Regions from separate parts of the Shewanella sp. LZH-2 genome, predicted to be linked through region 2. Evidence: predicted binding sites of a transcription regulator. Region 2 holds the regulator's gene; each other region holds the start of a gene.
The links. Region 2 encodes sigma-54, which starts transcription at its own class of promoters, with help from an activator protein. Its sites were predicted from a motif close to GTTGGCACGNNNNTNGNNT; they were not measured.
Positions count from the first base shown of each region.

Region 1: JM642_RS06490 (FlgO family outer membrane protein) is a predicted target of sigma-54. The motif match lies at 1,843-1,861, and genes of this name have one in related genera.
Region 3: JM642_RS17920 (TorF family putative porin) is a predicted target of sigma-54. The motif match lies at 5,112-5,130, and genes of this name have one in related genera.

Region 1 is NZ_CP069350.1:1,436,840-1,444,907, forward strand. It holds gene JM642_RS06475 (6-hydroxymethylpterin diphosphokinase MptE-like protein) at 1-344, opposite strand, end outside; tRNA gene JM642_RS06480 (tRNA-Arg) at 392-467, opposite strand; gene JM642_RS06485 (flagellar assembly protein FlgT) at 523-1,698, opposite strand; gene JM642_RS06490 (FlgO family outer membrane protein) at 1,977-2,609, shown strand; gene JM642_RS06495 (LPP20 family lipoprotein) at 2,606-3,055, shown strand; gene JM642_RS06500 (flagellar protein FlgN) at 3,178-3,603, opposite strand; gene flgM (flagellar biosynthesis anti-sigma factor FlgM) at 3,606-3,932, opposite strand; gene flgA (flagellar basal body P-ring formation chaperone FlgA) at 4,007-4,714, opposite strand; gene JM642_RS06515 (chemotaxis protein CheV) at 4,920-5,840, shown strand; gene JM642_RS06520 (protein-glutamate O-methyltransferase CheR) at 5,943-6,782, shown strand; gene flgB (flagellar basal body rod protein FlgB) at 6,926-7,330, shown strand; gene flgC (flagellar basal body rod protein FlgC) at 7,333-7,749, shown strand; gene flgD (flagellar hook assembly protein FlgD) at 7,774-8,068, shown strand, end outside.
Region 2 is NZ_CP069350.1:795,073-803,140, reverse strand. It holds gene JM642_RS03680 (KpsF/GutQ family sugar-phosphate isomerase) at 222-1,199, shown strand; gene kdsC (3-deoxy-manno-octulosonate-8-phosphatase KdsC) at 1,199-1,750, shown strand; gene lptC (LPS export ABC transporter periplasmic protein LptC) at 1,747-2,307, shown strand; gene lptA (lipopolysaccharide transport periplasmic protein LptA) at 2,294-2,845, shown strand; gene lptB (LPS export ABC transporter ATP-binding protein) at 2,842-3,573, shown strand; gene JM642_RS03655 (RNA polymerase factor sigma-54) at 3,680-5,155, shown strand; gene hpf (ribosome hibernation promoting factor) at 5,184-5,471, shown strand; gene ptsN (PTS IIA-like nitrogen regulatory protein PtsN) at 5,474-5,917, shown strand; gene rapZ (RNase adapter RapZ) at 5,914-6,768, shown strand; gene JM642_RS03635 (HPr family phosphocarrier protein) at 6,755-7,030, shown strand; gene mgtE (magnesium transporter) at 7,220-8,068, shown strand, end outside.
Region 3 is NZ_CP069350.1:4,072,075-4,080,142, forward strand. It holds gene JM642_RS17880 (DUF3016 domain-containing protein) at 1-201, opposite strand, end outside; gene JM642_RS17885 (hypothetical protein) at 472-780, shown strand; gene JM642_RS17890 (IS110 family transposase) at 951-1,967, shown strand; gene JM642_RS17895 (hypothetical protein) at 2,304-2,618, shown strand; gene JM642_RS17900 (DUF4240 domain-containing protein) at 2,625-3,134, opposite strand; gene JM642_RS17905 (hypothetical protein) at 3,260-3,643, shown strand; gene JM642_RS17910 (response regulator) at 3,716-4,513, shown strand; gene JM642_RS17915 (HU family DNA-binding protein) at 4,610-4,933, shown strand; gene JM642_RS17920 (TorF family putative porin) at 5,222-5,914, shown strand; gene rimK (30S ribosomal protein S6--L-glutamate ligase) at 5,960-6,865, opposite strand; gene JM642_RS17930 (GGDEF domain-containing response regulator) at 7,016-8,068, opposite strand, start outside.

The sequences.
Region 1 (8,068 bases), 640 kb from region 2:
TCGGTGTAACAAAGCAGTAATGCGAATACGGCTAAGTTTAAAATGCAAACTTCGATTTTTTGATATTGCGGATTATCCGTTAATAGACTCGGCACATCACCCATACCCACGCCATAAACCGTGACTTGGTGAACATTTGAGGGAAGGGTACTAATAAACAGCTGTGCTTCAGCGATACGGTCATGGCGACTGCTGAGCTGAATACCATTAACACTGATAGTTTGGTTTTGGCCTTGAACTAAGTGCGCATCAAGATGGTCAATTGATTGGCTTTTTATCGCAGCAGCCACAATTGGCCAGCGTTTAGCAATAATACTCAGATTAGTGGCAAATAGTTCAGTCATTCCGTTTCCTCGGAAGCTTTCGTGTTGATATTACCGACATCACTATCTGGTCTCTCCACAGGGACTCGAACCCCGATCGGCCGCTTAGGAGGCGGCTGCTCTATCCTGTTGAGCTATGAAGAGACGCTGGTGATTATACTGGTTTTATCTTTGATTAAAAGGCTTATGATTTAGTTGCTTAAATCTTAAGCGCGATGTCGTTTATCTGTACATTGTAAACCGCATTTTGGTCAACGAGTACGGCTGTTGCACTTTCTTCACTCACTTGTTCAATTTGCACTGTTGCTCGGCTTTTGGTAGCAATGGCACGCATTTCATTGAGTCTATCCGGTAAATTGCGTTGTAACACCACTTGGAACTTATCACCAACTCGAATGCCATGTTTTCGGCCTAGGTTGAGAATAATCCGATCTCCTTGACGACTGACAACTTGCCCAAGTAGTGGTCTACAGTTGAGCGTGTTATCAATATCGCGAGTCGCTTCTTGCAGCAGTTGGCTGATATTTTTGCCGTAGGATGAACGCCAAAATCTATCACTATTGGGGGCAACAATGGCTTGTTCCTCAAATTCCCACCGAGCCGATGTGCTGTAGGTTTTGTTCCATACTTCTTCACCGCTAATGCCGTGATAGAGGCTAAGCTTTAATTGGAACTGCCTTTGTGGCGCTTCATCCCACCATCCCATAAAGGTGGCTTGTACTGGCTCGGTTGAAATATCAATAATTTGCGGTAGTAAAATGTATTGGCTATCGGTAATTTCACTCAGCCAACTCGGAAGTCTATAGCCGCGGATATCGACCAGTTCTTGTGCGATATCGAGTCTTTCTTTGGCATGGATATGGCTGTATCCAGTTGATGAGTAGCCATCAATACTGTTACCGAGTCTTTCGGAGATGACTTCTTCAAATCCTGATAATTGGCCGTAGCGTAATTGTGCTCGATCTTTTATTTGGGCTTGGGGAATAAGGATCGCGGCTTTTAATTGGCCCGTAGGGCATTGTTGTGTTGGGTCATCATTTAGATCGAGCCTGAGCGACACATAAATTTTATTCCCTTGAATGCGTTCACTTACTAACTGAATACTAATCGCTTGAGCGTTACGATTAATGGCGAAGCTGTCTTGCGTGAGATTGCCGTTGGTGGTTTGTTGTTCACTGGATATTTGGATCCCGGTGCTGAGGGTGGCATAGCTAACCGCTTGATTGATGGCTTCTTCCCGCGCTTGGGCGATGTTGCCATTAGTGATGATTGCTTCACCACTGGCTTCGACCCATTCTGCTTGCGCTTGATTAGCTTGAAGTGCGGCCAGCAGTAGGCTGCTAATGATGAGCAAGTGCTTTCTGAGTATGTTCATTAATAAGCCCTTCAGGTCAATTGTGCCAATCAGTTGAGTCAGTTTAATGGCGGTTTTATTGGCTGTAAAAGCAAGTTTCGTGCCTAATTTATGAAATATACCCAAACCATCTGAAGTTGCTGAATAGGTATAGAGGGTAAAGTTATTGGCACTGTTGTCGATAATCAGGTGAGTTAATCAAGGATTGTATTTTGACTTGGTCTAATATTTGCAATCTTTTTGACTAAAGATTGCGGCTCGCTTTGAGGCGCATTGATATCGATAATGAGGTTATTCCCATGCTAAAGCGTGCGTTCATTCCCCTGGCTCTTTTGGCGCTGATTGGGTGTGCGACTAAACCCGTTGTGCCGCCAAAACCTAGCCTAGTTGATGGCAATGGTTTGCCGCCGACAGCGGTGATTAATCATTTAGCGCAGCGTATTGTGACTGAGCTAGTCAAGCAAAATGATGCATTGCGTCCTGATCAACCTATTGTTGTAACTACACCAGTATTAGTTGGCGACATGACGAGTACGAATGCGGTTGCGCTGCAATTGCAGCAGGGACTCATGGCATCGTTGCACAGTTTTCAATTTAATGTGGTGGAGTTAAATCTCGCTGATGGACTGCGTGTTACTGGTGAGGGCGATTTTATTTTGACGCGTGACTGGCAAAAATTGTCTACTAATTTGCCTGTTGACCATATTGTGGTATCCACGATGAGCCCGACGACCAATGGCTTAGCCATTAATACTCGAATCGTTACCTTAAGTAACAACCGAGTGGTGTCAGCTTCACAGACCTTTGTTACACAAAAAGAATTAAGCAATTATATGCAGCCCTCTGAGCAAGTGATCTCCCACGATGGGATTTTATATCGTCAGTCGGCTCCCGGTATGAATGAAGTGCGTGTATTAGGAGATGGAAAATGAAACGCTACCTGTTGGTGATTGCGGCGCTTCTACTGACAAGTTGTGCCTCTAGAGACAAGTATGTACAGTGGGAAGATGTTCCTCCATCTAGCTTCCCTAAACTAACGGCCATTGGTTATGCCCCGTTAGCGACTCAACCAGCGAAAGAGCAATCTCAAAGAATGTTGATGGCGATGCAAGCATCCAAAATTGTGGCTTACCGTGAGCTAGCTGAACAAGTATATGGTCAAAAGATCACCGCTAACAGCAGTGTCAGTGATTGGATGCTAACCGATGATAATGTTAAAGCTTCAGTCACTGGGGTGATCCGCGGCGCAAGAGTAGTTAAAAGTTATCCCGCAGGTGAGCATTATGTTACTGAGTTAGAACTTGATTTTTCTAAGGTATGGCAAATCTATCAACAGCAGAGTCGGCCACAGAGAATTAAAGAAGTCACTTACTTTTAAGGTGTCATCTCCTATCAACCAGAAGACAAGCATGAGATGGTTTGGGTACAGATAATCGATAAACAAAAACCGCGCTTACTAAGCGCGGTTTTTGTTTGAAATCCGTTTGTACTTATAACACCTTACGCTTTTAGATCATTGCCTAAGCTTGAGATTGTTGAGGTTTTACCTTTATCGTTATACGTCAGCGTGGTGGCATTTCGGCTCGCCTGCAAGGCTTGAGCAAAGCGGTTTAGGCTTGCAAGATTCATCTCGATCAAACTAGCATTTTGCGCGTTGAGATCTTTGCATTCCGCGAGAGCCTCTTTAACCACTGCCATTTTATCGGATAGCTCAACTTGCTCCGTGAGTAAGGCTTTATCGCTGTGACTAGCCAGCAAGTCATCATTTGCTTTAAGGGCTTGTAGACATGTTGATTTTTGCTCAGCAAGCGACAAAAGCAAATCGGCGTTTTGGTCAACCAAAGCGCCTTTTTCCTTAAGAATAATTTGTTTAAGAACAGCCAAATGGGCGTGTTGTTGATCTACCAGTTTAGCTATTTCTGTCATAGTTACTCTTTATTAAGCTCATTTAATTCTGCTTCGAAGCTGGCAATATTTGCAGCCAACTTTTCGGGATCAATTTTATAACGACCTTCGGCAATGGCTTGTTTTATTTCGGCCACTTTCTTTTGGTCGACTTCAGGTAGGCTGGCCATTTTGGTTTGAGCTCCTTGTAACTGTTGAGCTTGAGCCGTAATGACAACAGAGTCACCTTTTAGTTGAGTTGATTTAGCCGCTACCTGAGAGGTTTTCTCGCTTTCGCTGCTTTGTTTAGTGCTGTTTGAACGGACTTGTGCGGCCGCTCCGGCGTTAAATTTGCTAATATCAATTGCCATTTTAGGCTCCAGCGTCATGTATACGGATTTCTTAACTGGGGTATCGGCAGCTTATCGAAAAGCTTTAGCTTATTTTACATTCTAACTTCTACTTCGCCAATCTCCGTAATTATGGCATCTAGCTCTTTGTTAGAACTGCTATTTTTGATTCGAATTTGGTCGCCGATATTACCATCTTGCAGCGCCTCTCCCACAGTTTTTAGTACGAAGTTATTTGAACGCACATAAATCGACACTGTGTCATTTTTACAGACAAAGCAAAGGTTGTTCGCAAAAATAGGATAATTTTTCGCGACTCGGCGTTTAACTCTAACGCCTGTAAGCTGATTAGTATCGCTAAATTGCATACCACGCAAACTATTTTGGTCAACATAGCGGATCTCGACCTGTGAAGGACTGATTAATTCACCTGGCGCTAAGGTTTCGGTTGCGACCACAACAGGAAAAAGAATGTCTACTCTAACAGACATAAAAATCTGCCAAGGGTAGGCGAGATCGGGGGTATCACAACTGACTTTTATGGTGTTATTACGGCTAATTTCGCGTTCTGAAGCTAATTCGACCCTTATTGGTGATGTGCACTGTGCTGGCAGCATTCGGTTATCGACCGTTTGTGGATTAATGTCGACTTTCGCATTTGCAGGTACAGCAATCTTTTCATTAATAAGGGCTTTAGCTAATTCGGATATCGCCGATACGCTAGGTATCACGGGTTCAGCCTTAGCTGTCGTGGATAGAAAAAGTGCGAAAATACTCAAAAAATAGACTAAATTTACTTTCATAATGAAGAGACTAGCTTGTAACGCCAGAATACACCTATACTTTTATCAAGCGTGAAACTGTTCAATGCTTCTTTCTTAGATTTTTGGTGTCAGAAGTTTGACTTAGTTTCAACTATGTTTATCGATAACAAGACGTAAGCAATTAATATGCCTATACTCAAACGAGTTTTAGGGCCGTACATAAACAGAACAACAAGGCAGAGTTATGTCGAGTATTCTTGATTCAGTCAACAAACGAACCCAACTCGTAGGTCAAAACCGGCTAGAACTATTGCTATTTAAGTTAAATGGTCGTCAACGGTTTGGGATAAACGTATTTAAAGTGAAAGAGGTTTTGCAATGCCCGCCATTAACAACATTGCCTAAACTCAATCCTTACGTCAAAGGAGTTGCCCATATTCGCGGCACAACTATTTCTGTTATCGATCTGAGTGCGGCAACGGGAGGGCGTCCGTTAGCGAGCACTGAAAATTGCTTTATCATCATTTCGGAATATAACCGTAGTGTGCAGGGGTTCTTGGTTAGTTCTGTTGAACGTATTATCAACATGAACTGGGAAGCTATTATGCCGCCACCGCAAGGTGCTGGGCGTTATTCCTATTTAACCGCGGTTACCGAGATTGAAGGTGAGTTGGTTGAAATCTTGGATGTTGAAAAGATTTTAGATGAAATCTCACCTGTCAAAACGGCTATTAGTGAAGAGGTTAATGAGCAACTTACTCTCGATAGAAGTCAGCATTACCATATTATGGTGATTGATGATTCTGCGGTGGCACGCAAGCAAATTATTCGGTCGTTAGAGTCGTTAAATTTACAAATTGACACGGCAAAAGATGGTCGTGAGGCACTTGATAAGCTCAAGGCCATTGCAAGTGAAATGAATAACGTTGCCGATGAAATTCCACTCATTATCTCCGATATTGAGATGCCCGAAATGGATGGTTATACCTTAACGGCTGAGATCCGTGATGATCCTAAGCTTAAAAATATCAAGGTGGTACTGCACACCTCATTAAGCGGTGTCTTTAACCAAGCCATGGTACAAAAGGTTGGTGCCAATGACTTTATCGCAAAATTTAACCCTGACGAATTAGCTGCGGCAGTGAACAAGCATTTAAGTTTGTAGTGAGAGTGTGGGTTAGTGCCTAGTTGAGCTTTACGCTATAATCTAGCCCTTATTACATGATTGTTGTGCACTTATTTTGGTGCTTGCTATAGGATCTAGGACGTGAATGTGCCTGATAAATCACTCGCTGAAGCAGAATATAATCAATTTAGGTTGTTCTTAGAACAACATAGCGGCATCGTGCTAGGTGAAAATAAACAATACCTCGTACGTAGTCGTCTCGCGCCATTGATGGGCAAATATAACCTTCCTTCGTTATCCGATGTGGTAAAGCATTCGATGAAACCCACGGAACGAGCTTTACGAGCTGAAGTTATTGATGCCATGACCACTAATGAAACCTTATGGTTTCGTGACCGTTATCCATTTGAATTGCTTAATAATGTGCTATTACCAGAATACAGTAAGTTAGGTAGACCTTTAAAGATATGGTCTGCAGCTTGCTCGTCGGGTCAAGAGCCATATTCTTTAGCTATGACCATATTAGAGTACCAGCAAAAAAAACCTGGGGCGCTGCCTGGTGGTGCCTCGATTCAAGCAACGGATCTTTCGCCTTCTATGTTGGAGCGTTGTAAAAATGCTGAGTATGATAGTTTAGCGTTAGCACGTGGATTGTCTGAAGAACGTAAGCGGCAGTTTTTTGATGCTTTGCCTTCTGGCAACATGCGCATAAAAGATAACGTTAAACGTCTCGTCAATTTCCGAGCTCATAACTTGCTCGAGAGTTACACTTTGTTGGGTAAGTTTGACATTATTTTTTGCCGAAATGTGTTGATCTATTTTGCCCCTGAGGCAAAAGCAAAAATTTTGCGGCAATTTGCTGCCGCGTTAAATCCCAAAGGTATCCTCTTTTTAGGCGCATCCGAATCCATTGCTGGCCTTACTGATGAATTTGATATGGTTCGTTGTAACCCTGGCATTTATTACCAAAAGAAAACTTAAGGATTTGATTTTAATTGATAATTACCGGCATAGTTCGGTAATTTTTTTATCTGCTATATCCCTCACAAACTTTATTACCTCCCATAAAAGTATTGGCACATGAATTGCTTTGTTCCCGTGAGTGACACGATGGAGGCAATTTTATGGCGATTAATTTTGATAAGGCACTGGGTGTTCACCAATTCACCTTGGGGATCCGTGCTGAGCGGGCTGAAGTGATTTCAAGCAATATCGCAAATGCTGATACGCCACATTATAAAGCCCGTGACGTCGATTTTTCTGCCGCCTTAAATGTTGCTAAAACCCAGCAACAACAGCGTAATAGCTTAGAGATGACCGCTGATGAGCAGCATTTTGGGCTAGCGCAGCTAACCGGGCAGTACGTTAAATTTCGAGTGCCGAATCAACCCGATACAGGGGATGGCAATACTGTCGACGTTCAACAAGAGCAATCAGCATTTATGCAAAATGCTCTCGAATATCAAATGTCTCTGGGGTTTTTAGACAGTAAATTTAGCGGTATGAAAAAAGCGCTGAGAGGGGATTAATCATGAGTTTATTTAATATCTTCGATGTTGCGGGGTCTGGCATGTCAGCCCAGTCTCTGCGGCTAAATACTACCGCGAGTAACATTGCTAACGCAGATTCAGTCTCCAGCAGTGTAGATAAAACTTACCGTTCTCGTCATCCTATTTTCGAAGCCGAAATGGCCAAGGCGCAAAGTCAGCAACAAGCTTCCCAAGGTGTCACGGTGAAAGGCATAGTCGAGAGTGATAAGCCCCTATTAAAAGAGTATTCGCCGGATCATCCGATGGCGGATGCTGATGGCTTTATTTACAAACCAAATGTCAATGTCATGGAAGAAATGGCTGACATGATTTCAGCTTCTCGCTCATATCAGATGAATGTTCAAGTGGCTGAGGCGGCAAAATCTATGCTGCAACAAACACTTGGGATGGGTAAATAATATGCGTTATTTAGGAGGTACGTTGTGAGCCTCATTAACCAACTGAGTCAAACCTCATCGCAGCTGACTCAAACAAACACTCAATCGAATACGGTATCAACCAATACCACGAAAACCTCGACTAGCTCGACAGGTAACCCATTTTTGGATGGATTACGTTTGCCGAATAGTTCTGCTGTTCCAGAGGCTAAGAGTCAGCAGCTCACTCAAGAGGATTTTTTCTCATTACTCAGCCAGCAGTTATCGATGCAGGATCCCTTCAAGCCCGTTGATAACGACCAGATGATTGCACAGATGGCATCTTTTTCTACTGTCGATG
Region 2 (8,068 bases):
CACTGCGGGTGGCAAAAGGGAAATACCAAAGACGATGATATTGCTCAAGGCATTCAATGGCTAAACGATATATTCTGCCCTAATGCCTAGGCGCAGAGCTTAAACAATAGCATGCGACTCAAAGTAACAAGCCGTTAATTTTATCATCTTTATCGCGTACCAAATTGTGCTATTCCAATCCCAGACGGGGCGACAAAGACAATGCAAGAAGAGAGATAGACATGGTAGACCAATCACAATTGCGCCAGTGGGGCTGTAAAGTCATCGATATTGAAAAATCGGCCCTCGACAATCTTTATCAATATGTCGATTCCGTTGAATTCGCCCAAGCCTGCGAGTTAATCCTCAACTGCACCGGCAAAGTCATCGTGATGGGGATGGGGAAATCTGGCCATATTGGTAATAAAATCTCTGCTACCCTCGCCAGCACTGGCACCCCTGCCTTCTTTGTGCATCCAGGCGAAGCCAGCCATGGCGACTTAGGCGTACTCTCTGATAATGATATTATCCTCGCCATTTCGAACTCGGGTGAATCGAGCGAAATCCTCGCACTGATGCCTGTTATCCAACGTAAAGCCATTCCCGTGATTGCTATGACTGGCAAACCAGAGTCCACGATGGCACGTTTGGCCAAAATTCATTTATGTATTGAAGTGCCTGAAGAAGCCTGTCCGCTCGGGCTTGCGCCAACCTCGAGCACCACCGCAACCTTAGTGATGGGTGATGCGATGGCCATTGCGCTGCTGCAAGCCAAAGGCTTTACTCGGGAAGACTTTGCCATGTCTCACCCAGGCGGTGCCCTAGGGCGTAAGCTACTGTTAAAAGTCAGTAATGTCATGCATAGCGGCGATGACTTACCACTCGTCAAACACGATATCTGTATTACCGATGCCCTGTATGAAATATCCAAGAAGGGCCTAGGCATGACGGCGGTGATCGATGAACAAAACAAACTCGTGGGTATTTTTACCGACGGCGACCTACGCCGCGTTATCGATGCCCAAGTCAACCTACGCACCACGCCTATCGCCGATGTGATGACGCGAAACTGTGTCACAATTACTGAAAACGTCTTGGCAGCACAGGCGCTGCAAGTGATGGACTCAAAAAATATCAACGGCCTGATAGTGATAGATAAAGACAATCATCCTGTCGGTGCGCTCAATATGCTCGATATGGTTAAAGCGGGAGTCATTTAATGCCACAGCAAGGATTTTACGGCCCGATCAGCGATGATGTGTGGCAAAGAGCGCAAAAAATTAAACTGCTGATCTGCGATGTGGACGGGGTATTTTCTGACGGCCGCATTTATTTAAGCAACTCGGGTGAAGAGCTCAAAGCCTTCCATACCCGCGATGGTTATGGTGTGCGTTCATTATTGACCAGTGGCTTTAATCTGGCCGTGATAACAGGCCGCCAGTCTAAAATTGTTGAAAACCGCATGACGGCCCTCGGTGTAACCCATATTTATCAAGGTGTGGATAATAAATTTGTCCCCTATGAAGAACTGCTGTCGCTCTACAATGTCACACCAGAAGAAGTTGCCTATATCGGTGATGATATTGTCGACCTGCCAGTGATGAATGTCGTCGGTCTTGCCGTCTGTGTCGCCGATGGACATCCCTATGTGCGCCAACACGCCCATTTTGTGACCCAGTTAAATGGTGGTCATGGTGCGCTCAGAGAGCTGACAGATCTGTTACTTCTGAGTCAAAACAAATTTACCTCAGCCCATGGGATGAGCATATGAGTCGTGTGACCCTCGCCATTATTGCTTTTTTTGGTACTGCACTCGTGCTGTATTGGCAGGTCCAACAAAAACGCGGTGGCGATACCGATAGCAGCCTGAACGATTCAAACCGACCCGACTACATTATCGAAGATCTGCGCAGCATCGAGTTTAACGAGCAAGGACAAGTCAATAGTCGCGTCACGGCAAAGCACATGGAACACTATGAGCTTAAAAACCAAACCGACTTTATTCAGCCTGTCTATCTTGTGTATCCCGACCAAGGTAAAGCAAAATGGCAGATCAGAGCCGATCAAGGTCGACTCAACAAAGATACTGGCAAGGTTGTATTAGAAAATAATGTTATTATCGATGCCATCAGCCCTGGTGAACCGATACAAACCTTGTCCACCAGTTTTTTAGAACTCGATCTCAACACAATGATAATGACCTCTGACCGCATCATTTACGTCACAGGGAAAGATTTTAATATTCAAGGGCAAGGCCTTTATGCCGACCTTAACGCGCAGGAAGTGCAATTGACCAGTCAGGTAGTAGGAACCTATGAAGCAAAATAACATATTACTTGCCAGCCTAATGCTAATGATAAGCATGAATGCCTTCGCCAAGATCGGTGACTTACAGCAAGAAGTGAAAATTAAAGCCGTCAGTCAAACTGCGGACATTAAAAACAATCAGATCATTTTCTTCGGCCCCGTTGAAGTTGTTCAAGGCTCAATTAAAATCCATGCGGATCAACTCCGTGCATTTTCTGTCGAAGGCGAAAATAGTAAAGTCTTACTGGCTACAGGAAATCCAGCAACCTACAGCCAAATCCTTGATGATGGCCGCCCTGCATCTGCTAGCGCCAAAGAGATTCGCTATGAAATGGCCACTCGGACGTTGACCCTAACTGGTACAGCGACCCTAGACCAAGCGGGTAGTCAAGTTACAGGCAATTTAATTCGTTACGATATTATTCAGCAAAAACTGATCGCCGAAAGTAGCGGCAATGGTGATGATCGCGTAATTACCATTATTCAACCTGATAATTATCAGGAAGAACTCAAAAATACACCAACAGATAAACCTGTGAAAAAACAGGATTCTAAATGACCCAAATCACCTTAAAAGCACAGAATCTCGCCAAGAGTTATAAAAGCCGCCAGGTTGTCAAAGATGTCAGCCTGACAGTAAAAACGGGTCAAGTCGTCGGTCTACTCGGCCCTAACGGTGCGGGTAAAACCACCACCTTTTACATGGTCGTGGGCTTAGTTAAAAGCGATAAAGGCCATATCTTTATCGACGATGATGATTTAACCGCCGATCCTATGCATCTGCGTGCCCGCAAAGGTATTGGTTACCTACCACAGGAAGCGAGTATCTTTCGTAAATTAACCGTACACGACAACATCATGGCGGTACTGCAAACCCGTAAAGAGCTCAATAGTGACCAGCGCGAAGAAGCACTAGAGCAACTGCTAGAAGAGTTCCATATCACCCATATTCGTGACAGCCAAGGCATGTCCTTATCGGGCGGTGAACGTCGACGCGTCGAAATTGCCCGCGCCTTAGCGGCCAACCCCAAGTTTATTCTGCTTGATGAGCCCTTTGCGGGCGTTGATCCGATCTCCGTTATCGATATCAAGAAAATTATCGAGCAGCTTAAAAGCCGAGGCCTTGGTGTACTGATCACTGACCACAATGTGCGCGAGACCTTAGACGTCTGTGAACATGCTTACATTGTGAGTCACGGTAATCTTATTGCCGAGGGCACACCCGCAGAGATCTTAGACAATCAGCAAGTTAGGGCTGTGTACTTAGGTGAACAATTCAGGCTATAGTTACTAAAACAAAGCTAATAAGCCTTGAATTTGAGAGCGCTAGGCTCCATCCATATGATATCAAGCGACCTAAACTCACAATAATAACCTAGGGATCAGCGGTAACATGAAAGCGTCACTCCAGCTCAAACTGGGTCAACAGTTAACCATGACGCCACAACTTCAGCAGGCCATTCGCCTGCTGCAACTGTCGTCATTGGAACTGCAACAAGAAATCCAGCAAGCCTTAGACTCTAATCCTCTTCTCGAGCTGGAAGAGGAGCAATTTGACGCGCCTAGCGAACGTAAGCAAGATATCGCCGATACCGACTTTAGCGAAACGACTGCCCAGCCACAGGAACAAGATAATTCCACCGTGGACATTGCCGAGTCGCTGACCAAAGAATCTCTGCCCGAAGAGTTACCCATGGATACCACTTGGGATGAAGTCTTTACCGCATCGCCAAACTCAGGTTCTGGCGCCAGCCGTGAAGATGACATGCCCTTCCAAGGGGAAACTAGCGAGGGGTTGTACGAACATTTAGAATGGCAAAAAAACCTCACGCCCTTCTCTGAAACCGATTTAGCCATTGCCACCGCGATTATTGATGCCATCGACGATCAAGGTTATCTCACTCAAAGCACTGAAGATATCCTCGAAGCCATGGGCAATCCCGAGATTGAACTCGACGAAGTTGAAGCCGTGCTCAAGCGTATTCAACACTTCGACCCCGTTGGTGTCGCGGCAAGGGATTTAAGCGAATGTTTACTGATCCAGCTATCTCATTTTTCGCCTGATACCCCTCACATCGAAAACGCCCGCATGCTGATCAAAGATCATTTAGATCTGATCGCCGCTCGCGACTTTAGGCTGTTAATGCGTAAGACCAAACTGAAAGAGGACGAGTTAAGGGACAGTATTGCGCTGATCCAAACCTTGAACCCTCGTCCCGGTTTACTCATCACCCCTGTCGATGAAGAATATGTGATCCCCGATGTATCGGTGTCGAAGAAAAACGGCCGTTGGGTGGTCGAATTAAACCCTGACTGCATGCCAAAAATCAACGTAAATCAGCAATATGCAGCAATGGCCCGAAGTTCAAAAAATCAAGCTGATAGCCAATTTATTCGTGGCCATCTGCAAGAAGCCAAGTGGTTTATTAAAAGCCTTGAAAGCCGTAACGAAACACTGCTCAAGGTGGCAAACTGCATAGTGCAATACCAACAGGGTTTCTTCGAATACGGTGAAGAAGCCATGAAACCTATGGTCCTAAACGATATCGCCGAGGCGGTAGAGATGCATGAGTCCACCATTTCACGGGTGACCACACAAAAATACATGCATACCCCAAAAGGACTTTTTGAACTAAAATATTTCTTCTCAAGCCACGTCGGGACGGATGATGGCGGTGAGTGCTCATCCACAGCAATCAGAGCTTTCATTAAGAAACTGGTTGCAGCGGAAAACCAGAAAAAACCATTAAGCGACAGCAAGATGGCTCAACTTCTGGCAGAACAGGGAATTAACGTTGCGCGCAGAACCATTGCGAAGTACCGAGAAGCGATGCTTATTCCCCCTTCCAATCAGCGTAAAAGTTTATAGCCTATTGTGAGTATCGGAGGACGTTTCTATGCAAATAAACCTAAGTGGACACCATATCGAGATTACTGAATCGTTACGGGCATATGTTGAGGAAAAGTTTTCAAAACTTGAACGTCATTTCGAACAGATCAATAATGTGCACGTTGTGCTCAATGTTGAGAAAATGCAACAGATTGCCGAAGCGAGAATCAACCTCACCGGTGGTGAAGTCTTCGCGACTTCAGAGCATGCAGATATGTATGCTGCCATAGACGTCCTGATTGATAAACTTGATCGTCAGGTTATTAAACACAAAGAGAAGTTAACAAAACACTAGCAATGGAACTTCGTACCATACTGCGGCCGGAGTGCACAACCTGCGCCACTCCGGGCAGTAAGAAAAAGGTACTGGAACTCATCAGCGACTTAGCCGCTGCCCAGTACCCCACCCTCTCATCTCAAGAGATCTTCGAAAGCCTCGTGGCGCGCGAAAAGATGGGTAGCACAGGTATAGGTAACGGTATCGCCATTCCACATGGTCGATTAACCGATATAACACAACCCATAGCGATATTGATAAAATGTGAGGAGCCGATAGCCTTTGATGCTATCGATAAACAACCCGTCGATATTTTATTTGCACTACTCGTGCCTGCCGACCAATGTCAGCAGCACCTAAGTACCTTGTCATGCATGGCTGAAAAGCTCAGTGACAAGCAAATATTAAAACAATTGCGCAAGACGCATGATGAAACGGAACTCTATCAGGTAATCATTGGATGAAACTGGTCATAGTGTCAGGGCGTTCAGGCTCAGGCAAATCGGTCGCACTTAGAGTGCTTGAAGATCTCGGCTACTATTGTGTCGATAATTTGCCTTTGCCTTTGATTGGCAGTTTGCTTGAACAGCTCAAAGGCAGTAACGATCTCGTTGCTATCAGTGTTGACGTGCGCAATTTACCAGAGCAAGACAAAGTGCTGGTTAAACAGCTTGCCAGCCTGCCTACGGGCACTGAACTCACCAGCTTCTTCTTAAACTCCAGCGATAAAGTGTTGCTCAAACGCTACAGTGAAACGCGGCGCTTACATCCCTTATCGAAGAGCCGAGTGTCACTGCAAGAAGCCATCAAGCTTGAAGGCAAATTGCTCGAGCCCCTGTCACAGCAGATGGATCACTATATAGATACCTCGAATCTGAATATCTATGAACTCAGCGACCAAGTGCGGCAAATACTCCTTGGCAGTGTCGATAAGGAACTGGTGATCAACTTCGAGTCCTTCGGTTTTAAGCATGGTATGCCGACCGAAGCTGACTTTATGTTTGATGTGCGCTTTTTGCCAAATCCCCATTGGGAACCGGAACTTAGACCTCTCACCGGTTTAGATGAACCCGTAGCGGAGTTTTTAAATCGCCAGCCACTGGTGAATAAGTTCATCTGGCAAATCGAGAATTTGCTCGAAACCTGGTTGCCCCATTTAGAGCGCAATAATCGTAGCTATCTGACGATTGCGATTGGTTGCACAGGTGGCCAACACCGCTCAGTCTATGTAGCCGAGCAACTAGCTAAACGTTTTAGTAATGGCAAACATAAAGTCAATGCGCGCCATCGAGAGTTGAGCCATGCCAAAACTTGAGCGCCAAGTCACCATCTGCAATAAACTCGGCTTACATGCCCGTGCCGCCACAAAGCTCGTGGTATTAGCCTCTGAGTTTGATGCCAGCATTACGCTGATCCAAGGTGAAAAACAGGCCTCTGCCGCCAGTGTATTGGGTCTACTCATGCTCGAGACGGGCATGGGTAAAACCATCACCCTCATCGCCGAAGGCCCGGATGCCGAGCCTGCACTTAATGCCATTTGTGCCCTTATCGACGCTAAGTTTGACGAAGCCTGCTGATGGTATCATCTCGATGATCCCTGCCGGTATTCAGTATCCTGTTTGGTTTTGATTTCAGCACCTTATACCAGTAAAACACATTTGTGACTCGACGCCCTCCCGTGCGCTAAATTACAATGTACTGCTGCGCTTTGGCTTAAGTCCTCAATAGCTAAACGCCAACCCATCCACCGCCGCCATGGAGGAAACATGCCTGTAGAAGCCTCAGACAGTTTACAAGCCGAACACCGTCTCGACCAACTGAGTCAAGCCCTCAACAGTGGTATGTTTGTGCATGTCAGGCAAATGCTACAAAATATGGCGCCGTCAGATATCGCATTGATTTTAGAATCGTCACCTCCCAAAGCTCGGCAAGTGTTATGGCAACTTGTCGATCAAGATCAGCTCGGGGATATTCTCGATGAACTCAGCGAAGAGTTAAAAGACCCGCTGATCAGCACTATGAGTCCTGAGCGAGTCGCCAAGGCTACCGCCAGCATGGATACGGACGATCTGGCGTATATTCTGCGAAGCCTGCCAGATACTGTGTATAAACAAGTATTACAGTCGATGAGTCTGCAAAACCGTCAGCGAGTCGAGCAAGCGCTCTCTTATCCCGATGAGACCGCAGGCAGCTTAATGAACACCGACACAGTAACCTTAAGACCCGATGTCAATATCGATGTGGTACTGCGTTATCTGCGCCAACGGGGCAACCTGCCCGACACTACCGATACTTTATACGTGGTGGATAAACACGATCGCGTGCTTGGAGGGGTCAAACTTGCGGATCTGCTCACCTGCGATCCCAATACTCATATCAGCAGCATTATCGATACCGATATCGAGAGCATTCCCGTGGGCATGTCCGACAGTGAAGTGGCACAACTGTTCGAACGCCATGACTGGGTGTCAGCGCCCGTGGTCGATAGTGAGGGCAAGTTGCTCGGCCGGATCACCATCGATGACGTGGTGGATGTTATCCGTGAAGACGCCGAGCACTCTATGATGGGAATGGCGGGGATGGACGATGATGAAGACACCTTCGCCCCAGTACTC
Region 3 (8,068 bases), 1.4 Mb from region 2:
TGTGGTTAAGGTATCGAATAAACGCTTTTCATAACGGGACTGAATTTCGCCCGAAGATTTAATATCACGAAAATCTTTTGGATTTTGCCAAACAATCTTCACCACTCCGTCTTCAGTCACAGGGTCAGTTTTCGCCTCATCGGCGGCCCACACACTACTGCAACTCAACACACCGGCGAGTAATAGGAACTGGACTTTCATATTTGCCTCCTAGGCCTAATAGTTTCTGCGTTATACCGTACAAAATCTAACCTGAACTCGAGCTTAATGCAAAACGCTCCCCTTAACAGCACATAATCAGTAAGCTTTTGTATAAATTAGTAAATATGATAGAAAATTTCAGATGATATCGTATCTTTTTGTATCCAATACCCAATAAGGGATAAAGTTATTAATTTGTGACTTTTTAACGCGCATATTACCTAAAAAAGTATTATCCTTCGCACACTGTTTTATGACCTCTAATTAAAAATGAAATTCCCCGTTGTACCTGTATTTGTATTGATCCTACTTTCCTGTTTTGCCAGCGCGATTTGGTTTATCTCCTCAGGGGAGAAAGACACGCGCCCAGAAACTTGGTCATCTTTTATTTATACCCATGGTTATGATTCAGGTAAGTATAAAAAAACTGATAATTTCAATAGCTATGAGGCCTGTCGAGACTTTGCCAAAGAGCAATCATCTTTTTACGATAACGTGCCTTGGGAATGCGGTCTAAAATGTGGTTTTGACTCCCGTAAACAGGGATTTCAATGCCAAGAGATGCGTAACGAGCAGTAAGGTTATGGTTCAGCCAAGGTTCAAGATATACCAGGTAAGCTTAATTTCTAAGCAATACCTTTGGTTTTGTTGGTCATGGATAATGGAATGGACCCATCCACTTTAAATCGGCCTCACAATGGGCCACGATGTAGTCGCTAAAACTCATCAGAAAGAGGACGGGTCCACCTATGAAGATTACTACAATCGGTTTAGATATCGCAAAGTCTGTTTTTCATGCTGTTGGCGTCGATAAAGCAGGCAAGTTAATTAAAAAGAAAATGCTTAGACGCAAAGACTTGCTGCCCTTTGTCGCTCAAATTGAGCCTTGTCTGATTGTGATGGAAGCCTGTAGTGGCGCAAATTACTGGACCAGAGAATTTGAGCTGTTGGGCCACAGCGTCAAGTTAATTGCTCCTCAATTTGTCGTGCCTTTTCGGCAAGGTAACAAAAATGACTACAATGATGCTTTAGCCATCGCGGAGGCTGCGCAGCGACCCAACATGCGGTTTGTAAAACCCAAAAGCGTCGAGCAGCAAGATGTGCAACTGCTCCACCGTATGCGCGAACGATTAACTAAGCAATCAACAGCCTTAATCAACCAAGTGCGAGGCATGTTAGCTGAATACGGCATCGTGATAGCCAAAAGTAAATCGGCTTTTAAAGTACAGTTTCCTGAGATTTTGACTAACGAAACCAATGCGCTGACTACCAAAGGTCGAACAATTTTTTATCAGTTATATGAAGAGTTTACAGATATAGAAAGACGGCTTAAGGATTGTGATACCCAAGTACTCACTGAAACGAAAAACAATGTGATTTGCCAGCGTTTAGAGACTATCCCAGGTATTGGTCCCGTCACCGCTACGGCCTTTTATGCGGCTGCTGGAGAGGGTAAAGACTTCAGTAATGGTAGACACTTTTCAGCTTGGTGTGGCTTGGTTCCCAAGCAACACAGCAGCGGAGGTAAAGATAACCTCCTTGGGATAAGCAAGCGGGGAAATGCGTATTTACGTACCCTGTTTATTCACGGCGCCAGAGCGGTGTTGCAGCACAGTTGTCATAAACAGGATAAATTTAGCTGCTGGGCAATACAGTTAGCAGAGCGCCGAGGTTTTAATCGAGCCTGTGTGGCCGTCGCCAATAAACTCGCGAGAATGGCATGGGTTATCGCGGCGCGTGAGGAAGAGTATCGGCTTCCAGTATAGTACTGAATAGATTCAATAAACGTGAATAATTAACCAACCAGCAAGTTGCTAAGACACTTGATTTGATGATGAGACAGTCAGACTGATCTACTAAAAACCTTAGTCGGGCATAGGCTCATTACGAAGCCGCAGGGATGATAAGGACTGTAGAAGCAGATATCCATCAGGGCCAGAGGGATCCCTCAATAACAGGCCGGATATATGGGTGCAATGAACTCTTCTCAAAATCGTTATCGAATGTCTTGCAAACCGGATGGGGCCATATATGCACGATGAAAGCCAAACGACGATTTAAAAACCAACCGAGTTCTGGTGATTTTAATTTGGAGTTTATCTATGAAGCTAAAAACGGCCCCCATACGCCATGTAGTGATAACAAAGTTTACCTTATGCACTCTGCTCACACTCAGCACACTGATTAGTTTATCCAGCCATGCTGCGACACTGACGGCCGAACAGCAACAAGCAGTAAAATCGCACTTCGATAAACTGGCTCAGTCACAGCAAGTTGCAGAGCAACGCCTGACTGAGCAGCTCGATCAAGAATTTACCCGCCAATTAGCACAGGAGGAGCATCAGTTCATGCGCCAAACGTGTACCCAATACGGCATGACCTTCGACGTTACCAGTAACGCATGTTTGCGCTCTTAGGGCGAATTAAAACGGAAAACGCGCACTAAGCTCAGGATATTGCTGTCTTAAGTCTTTGGGTTTAGTGCTAAATTTTTTGCCTACGGGAGTCGCTTTACCCGAAGGCATAAAAGGCAACTCTTTACCCGTTCGGTCTTCGTATAATTGCCCTGCAATAAGATCGTAATCTTCAATAAAGGGATAGGCATAACCATCCTTTTCTGGCCATGCGGTTAACTTCGCTAACGAATCAGGCTGGGCAATCACGGCCTCATAACGGGCTTGTCCAAGTGAAATCAGAAACGCGCGAAATTCGGCAAAGGCATAATCAGAATCACACCCCGTAATGATATAAGCCGCCCCCCAAACCGACCATAAATAACTTCGGCGCATCTGTTGACCAAACAGCTTATCAAAGACTTTTAGCTCTTCATCACTCAGTTTACTCAGTTTCAGCTTTAATGCCTCAACCAAAGACTCTTGGGATTGCGCTGGTTCACTGCGGGTCACTAAGTCCCAAAATTCTACTTCTGTCATCACTTAACCTAATGTTTAATACCCAAGCAAAGGCGTATTCTACATGATAATACGGTTATGCTGGACTCAGTTCTGGGCTTTTCCTACACTTGCTCCACTTCACATTAGCCAGTAACCCTAACTTTATGCCTAAACGCCTAATCCTATTGATAACCCTTTATACTCTGTTTGCCATTGTTGCCCTGCTACGTGCGGTTGCCACGGGTTCATTCGATCTCTTTAGCTTAGGTGTATTGCCCGTGTTGTTTGGCATACTGACACAAGCACCTTGGTCTAGCTTAGTGCTCAAAATTTATATTGGATTACAAACCTTAGGCCTGTCAGCACTTGGGGTTACTGCCATTATCGCCTATCAGATTACACCTCAAGACGTTAAAGTGGTGGTAGAGGGTCATAACATCCCGATGTTACCGCTGGTGCTGTCTATCATTGCCCTGCTATTAGTGCAGTACTGGATCGCATTTTCACGGGTAACCCGTGATTATTTAACCGCAAAATTGAAAGCTTGATTTAATATGTTGCGAAGCAGTTATTTCTCGCCTAAGTTAACGCCTTTCTAAAAAGCCCAATAGCTTGTGACTATGACTCATTTATCGCCTAACGAATTATCGATGCTTATTATTGAGCCATCGGAAACCCAGCGCCGCATTATCATCAAGCGCTTACAACAAGAAGGCATTGTTAGCATCGAAAATGCTGCCAATATTGAAGAGGCTAAAGGACTCATTGCTCGACACAAACCCGATCTCATTGCCAGTGCAATGCATTTTGAAGATGGAACAGCGACCGAGTTTTTGAACTACCTGCGCAGCAAAAGTGAATATAAAGATATTCAATTTATGCTGATCTCAAGTGAATGTCGCCGTGAACAATTGGAGATTTTCCGCCAGTCTGGCGTAGTCGCCATTCTGCCAAAACCTTTTAATGCCGAACACTTAGGCAAGGCGCTAAATGCGACCATCGATTTGCTCAGCCACGATGAACTCGACTTAAGCCACTTCGATGTGCACGATGTACGCGTGCTTGTGGTTGATGACAGTCGCATGGCACGTAATGTGATCAAGCGAACTATTGGTAATTTGGGGATAAAACTGATTACCGAAGTAGAAGATGGTGCGCAAGCCATTGAGTTAATGCGTCATAATATGTTTGATTTAATTATCACTGATTACAATATGCCCAGCGTTGATGGACTGGCATTAACGCAATTTATCCGCAATGAAAGTCAACAATCCCACGTGCCTATTTTAATGGTCTCGTCTGAGGCTAACGATACACATTTAAGTAATGTATCTCAGGCAGGGGTGAATGCCCTATGCGACAAGCCGTTCGAACCCAAATTGGTTAAGCAACTCTTATATCAGTTGCTCGAAGAATAAAACCTAAGTCACGAATGGCGCAAATACCCTCCAATTTTGTTACTTCGATGACACAAGCCCGCAGCAAAGGGCTTTCCAACGCTTTAACCTTGTGGCATGTTAGGCTCGCTGACTTACATAAATCTACGGAAAGAAGAGACAATAAAAATGAACAAAACTGAACTTATCGCCAAAATTGCAGAAAATGCCGATATCACTAAAGCTGAAGCAGCACGAGCATTGAAATCTTTCGAAGCGGCGATTACTGAATCAATGAAAAACGGTGACAAAATCTCTATCGTCGGATTTGGCTCCTTTGAAACAGCGACTCGTGCAGCTCGTACTGGTCGTAACCCACAAACGGGCAAAGAAATCCAAATTGCGGAAGCGACTGTACCTAAGTTTAAAGCGGGTAAAACCCTGCGTGATAGTGTGAACTAATTCGCTCGACATTGATTTTATAAAACGCCTCCTCTGTGAGGCGTTTTTTTGCCCTCACGAAAGTATGAAAGATGATTTTTTGCACAAGCACAGTGCAGCATCTGCTCCATTTCTGAGCAATAAAAAACATTTTTTTAACAAGGTTTTTTTAAACAATTGTTTTTAAAACGATTAAAATAATGGCATGTGATTAGCAACTCCCTTATCAGAAAAAACCATGATGCACCAATGCCGCCGTATTTAAGTGGCATGAGTGAATCGATAAATAAGTCAATCGAGGGGATGAGTATGAGAAAATCACTGTACAGCGTTTTGGCATTATCGACGGGATTATTACTAACCACTAACGTCTTTGCGGCGGTATCCGGCAATATTGGCGGCACATCAAACTATCTATGGCGCGGAGTGACTCAAACCAATGATGCGGTGGCGATCCAAGGCGGTCTTGACTACAATCATGACTCAGGATTTTATGCGGGTACGTGGGCATCAAATGTCGATTTTGGCAATGACACTAGCTACGAGTTAGACCTCTATGCTGGTTACGGTGGCAACATCACCGACGATCTCAGCTATGATTTTGGCTATCTCTATTATGCCTACCCCGATGCCGAAGGCAGCATCGATTTTGGTGAGCTCCACGGGGCTATTACCTGGAAGTGGGTCGAACTCAGTTATTCCCACGTGATCAATGCGGGTGATGACGTAGCGGCGGAACCACTCGATAACAAAGATATGAGTTATCTTGCCGCCACAGCATCTTTCCCTTTAACCGAGAAACTTAGCCTGTCATTCCACTATGGCTACTCCACGGGCGATGTGGTTGAAGCTTGGTTTGGTGAGGATAACTATGCCGATTACAACGTAACACTTAGTGCAGATACCAGCATGGGCACAGTCTCTTTTATGGTATCAGATACTGATCTGGCTGATGACGATGCTAAAATCGCTTTAGGTTACTCCTATAGCTTTGATTTATAAAATAAAGAACTAAGAAACACGCCGCGTTAATCGCGGCGTATTTTATTAAGCGATCACCGCCCGATTCGACTTACGTGCTAACACCATTTTCTCAATATATTCCACAATAGGCTCAGTTACCGAAATACCCGTAGTTTGCTCAATACCTTCGATACCGGGAGCTGAGTTCACCTCAAGGATCAACGGGCCACGATTCGAACGTAAAATATCCACGCCTGCAACGACTAATCCCATCGCTTTAACAGCGGCAACGGCCATCTTGCGCTCTTCTGGCGTAATTTTCACTTTTTCACCACAGCCGCCTAAGTGTAAGTTTGAACGAAAATCGCCCTCTGGCCCCTGACGCTTCATCGAGGCCACCACTTTATCACCCACCACAAAACAGCGAATATCACTGCCGTTGGACTCTTGAATATACTCTTGCACCAAAATATTGGCTTTGAGCCCTAAAAAGGCTTCAATCACGCTCTCAGCGGCGGTTTTCGTTTCCGCTAATACCACCCCAATCCCCTGCGTACCTTCGAGTAACTTGATCACTAAAGGAGCACCGCCCACCATATTAATGAGATCAGGAATATCATTGGGTTTATTGGCAAATCCAGTGATAGGCATACCAATGCCTTTGCGTGAAAGTAATTGCAGAGCACGTAACTTATCCCGCGAGCGTGCTATCGAAATTGAATCGTTGGCGGCAAATACACCCATCATTTCAAACTGGCGCACCACAGCGCAGCCATAAAAGGTCACACTGGCATGAATACGCGGAATAATGGCATCAAACCCTGTTAATTCTTCTCCCTGATAATGAATGCTAGGTTTAACGGAATTAATATTCATGTAGCAATTCAAGGTATTAATCACCACAGCCTCATGACCACGGCTTTCGCAGGCGGCCACTAAACGGCGGGTGGAATACAATTCTGGAAACTGAGATAAAATACCGATTTTCATTACTAAATGACCAAATTAAACACAGTGATTGAAGCTCTGAGCACATTGCATCAGAAAGGGGCGCTGATATTTGTCTATTGCTCAGTGTAAAGCAAGAAAATATTCCTCACCAGACGAAAACCTAAGCCTTAGTCAAACGTAAGATAATCTTCACAATTTAGTGACTAACGGTGTAATGAACCTTGCTTCAAATTCGCTTGCCTCTAGAGGACGAGAAAAGAAGTATCCCTGTAATAGATTGCAGTGTCTTACTGTACAAAACTCCGCTTGCTCGATGGTTTCAATTCCCTCGGCAACAGAGGTGACGTTAAAGCCATAGGCAAAGTTAAGCAACGCTGTGAGTAAACGAGTGTCCTTTTCGTCCTTATCGTAAGAAGCAATAAAACTTTTATCGATTTTTAACACGCTGATGGGGAACAACTTTATATGTTCAAGGGATGAAAATCCGGTACCAAAATCGTCCAACGCAAATCGCACTCCAAGTTGGGCTATTTTATCGAGGATCTTGGCATGTTCATGGGGTTCTTCAATCAAACAGTTTTCGGTAATTTCCAACTCAAGTGCACTGGGCGCTAGTCCTGTCACATTAAGAACATGGGCGATTTTCTCATATAAGTTGATATGCCCAATTTGAGATGCAGATAAGTTCACGGCAATGGTAAAGCGATGCGCTGTTGGAGCTAATTGGCTCAGCCAATATTGGGCCTGTCGGCAAGCTTCATACAATACCCAGTCACCGATTTCTTCCATTAACCCAATGTCTTCCGCTATGGGCAAAAATTGGTCAGGAGAAATCAAACCATCTTCGGGATGCTGCCAACGAATTAACGCTTCCATTCCCACCATATGGTGTGTTTGCGCGTCAACTTGCACCTGATAATAAACCTTAAACTGATTCTGCCTTAAGGCCATTTTTAAGCTGGACTCGATATGATTGCGGTAGCGGACTTCTTTATCTAGCGCCTCGGAATAAAACTGGATCTGATTGCGCCCCATTTTCTTAGCACGATACATGGCGATATCGGCGCATTTCATTAACTCAGAGCTATCGGAGGCGGCTTCATTATAAAATGCCACGCCAATACTGGCGCCAATCATCACATCGTTATCTCCAAGGCAAAACACTTCTTCAAAAGCTTTAAGTAGACGGTTAGCCACTATCATGGGGAAATATTTGTAGTCATTGTCAGTCACTAACACCAC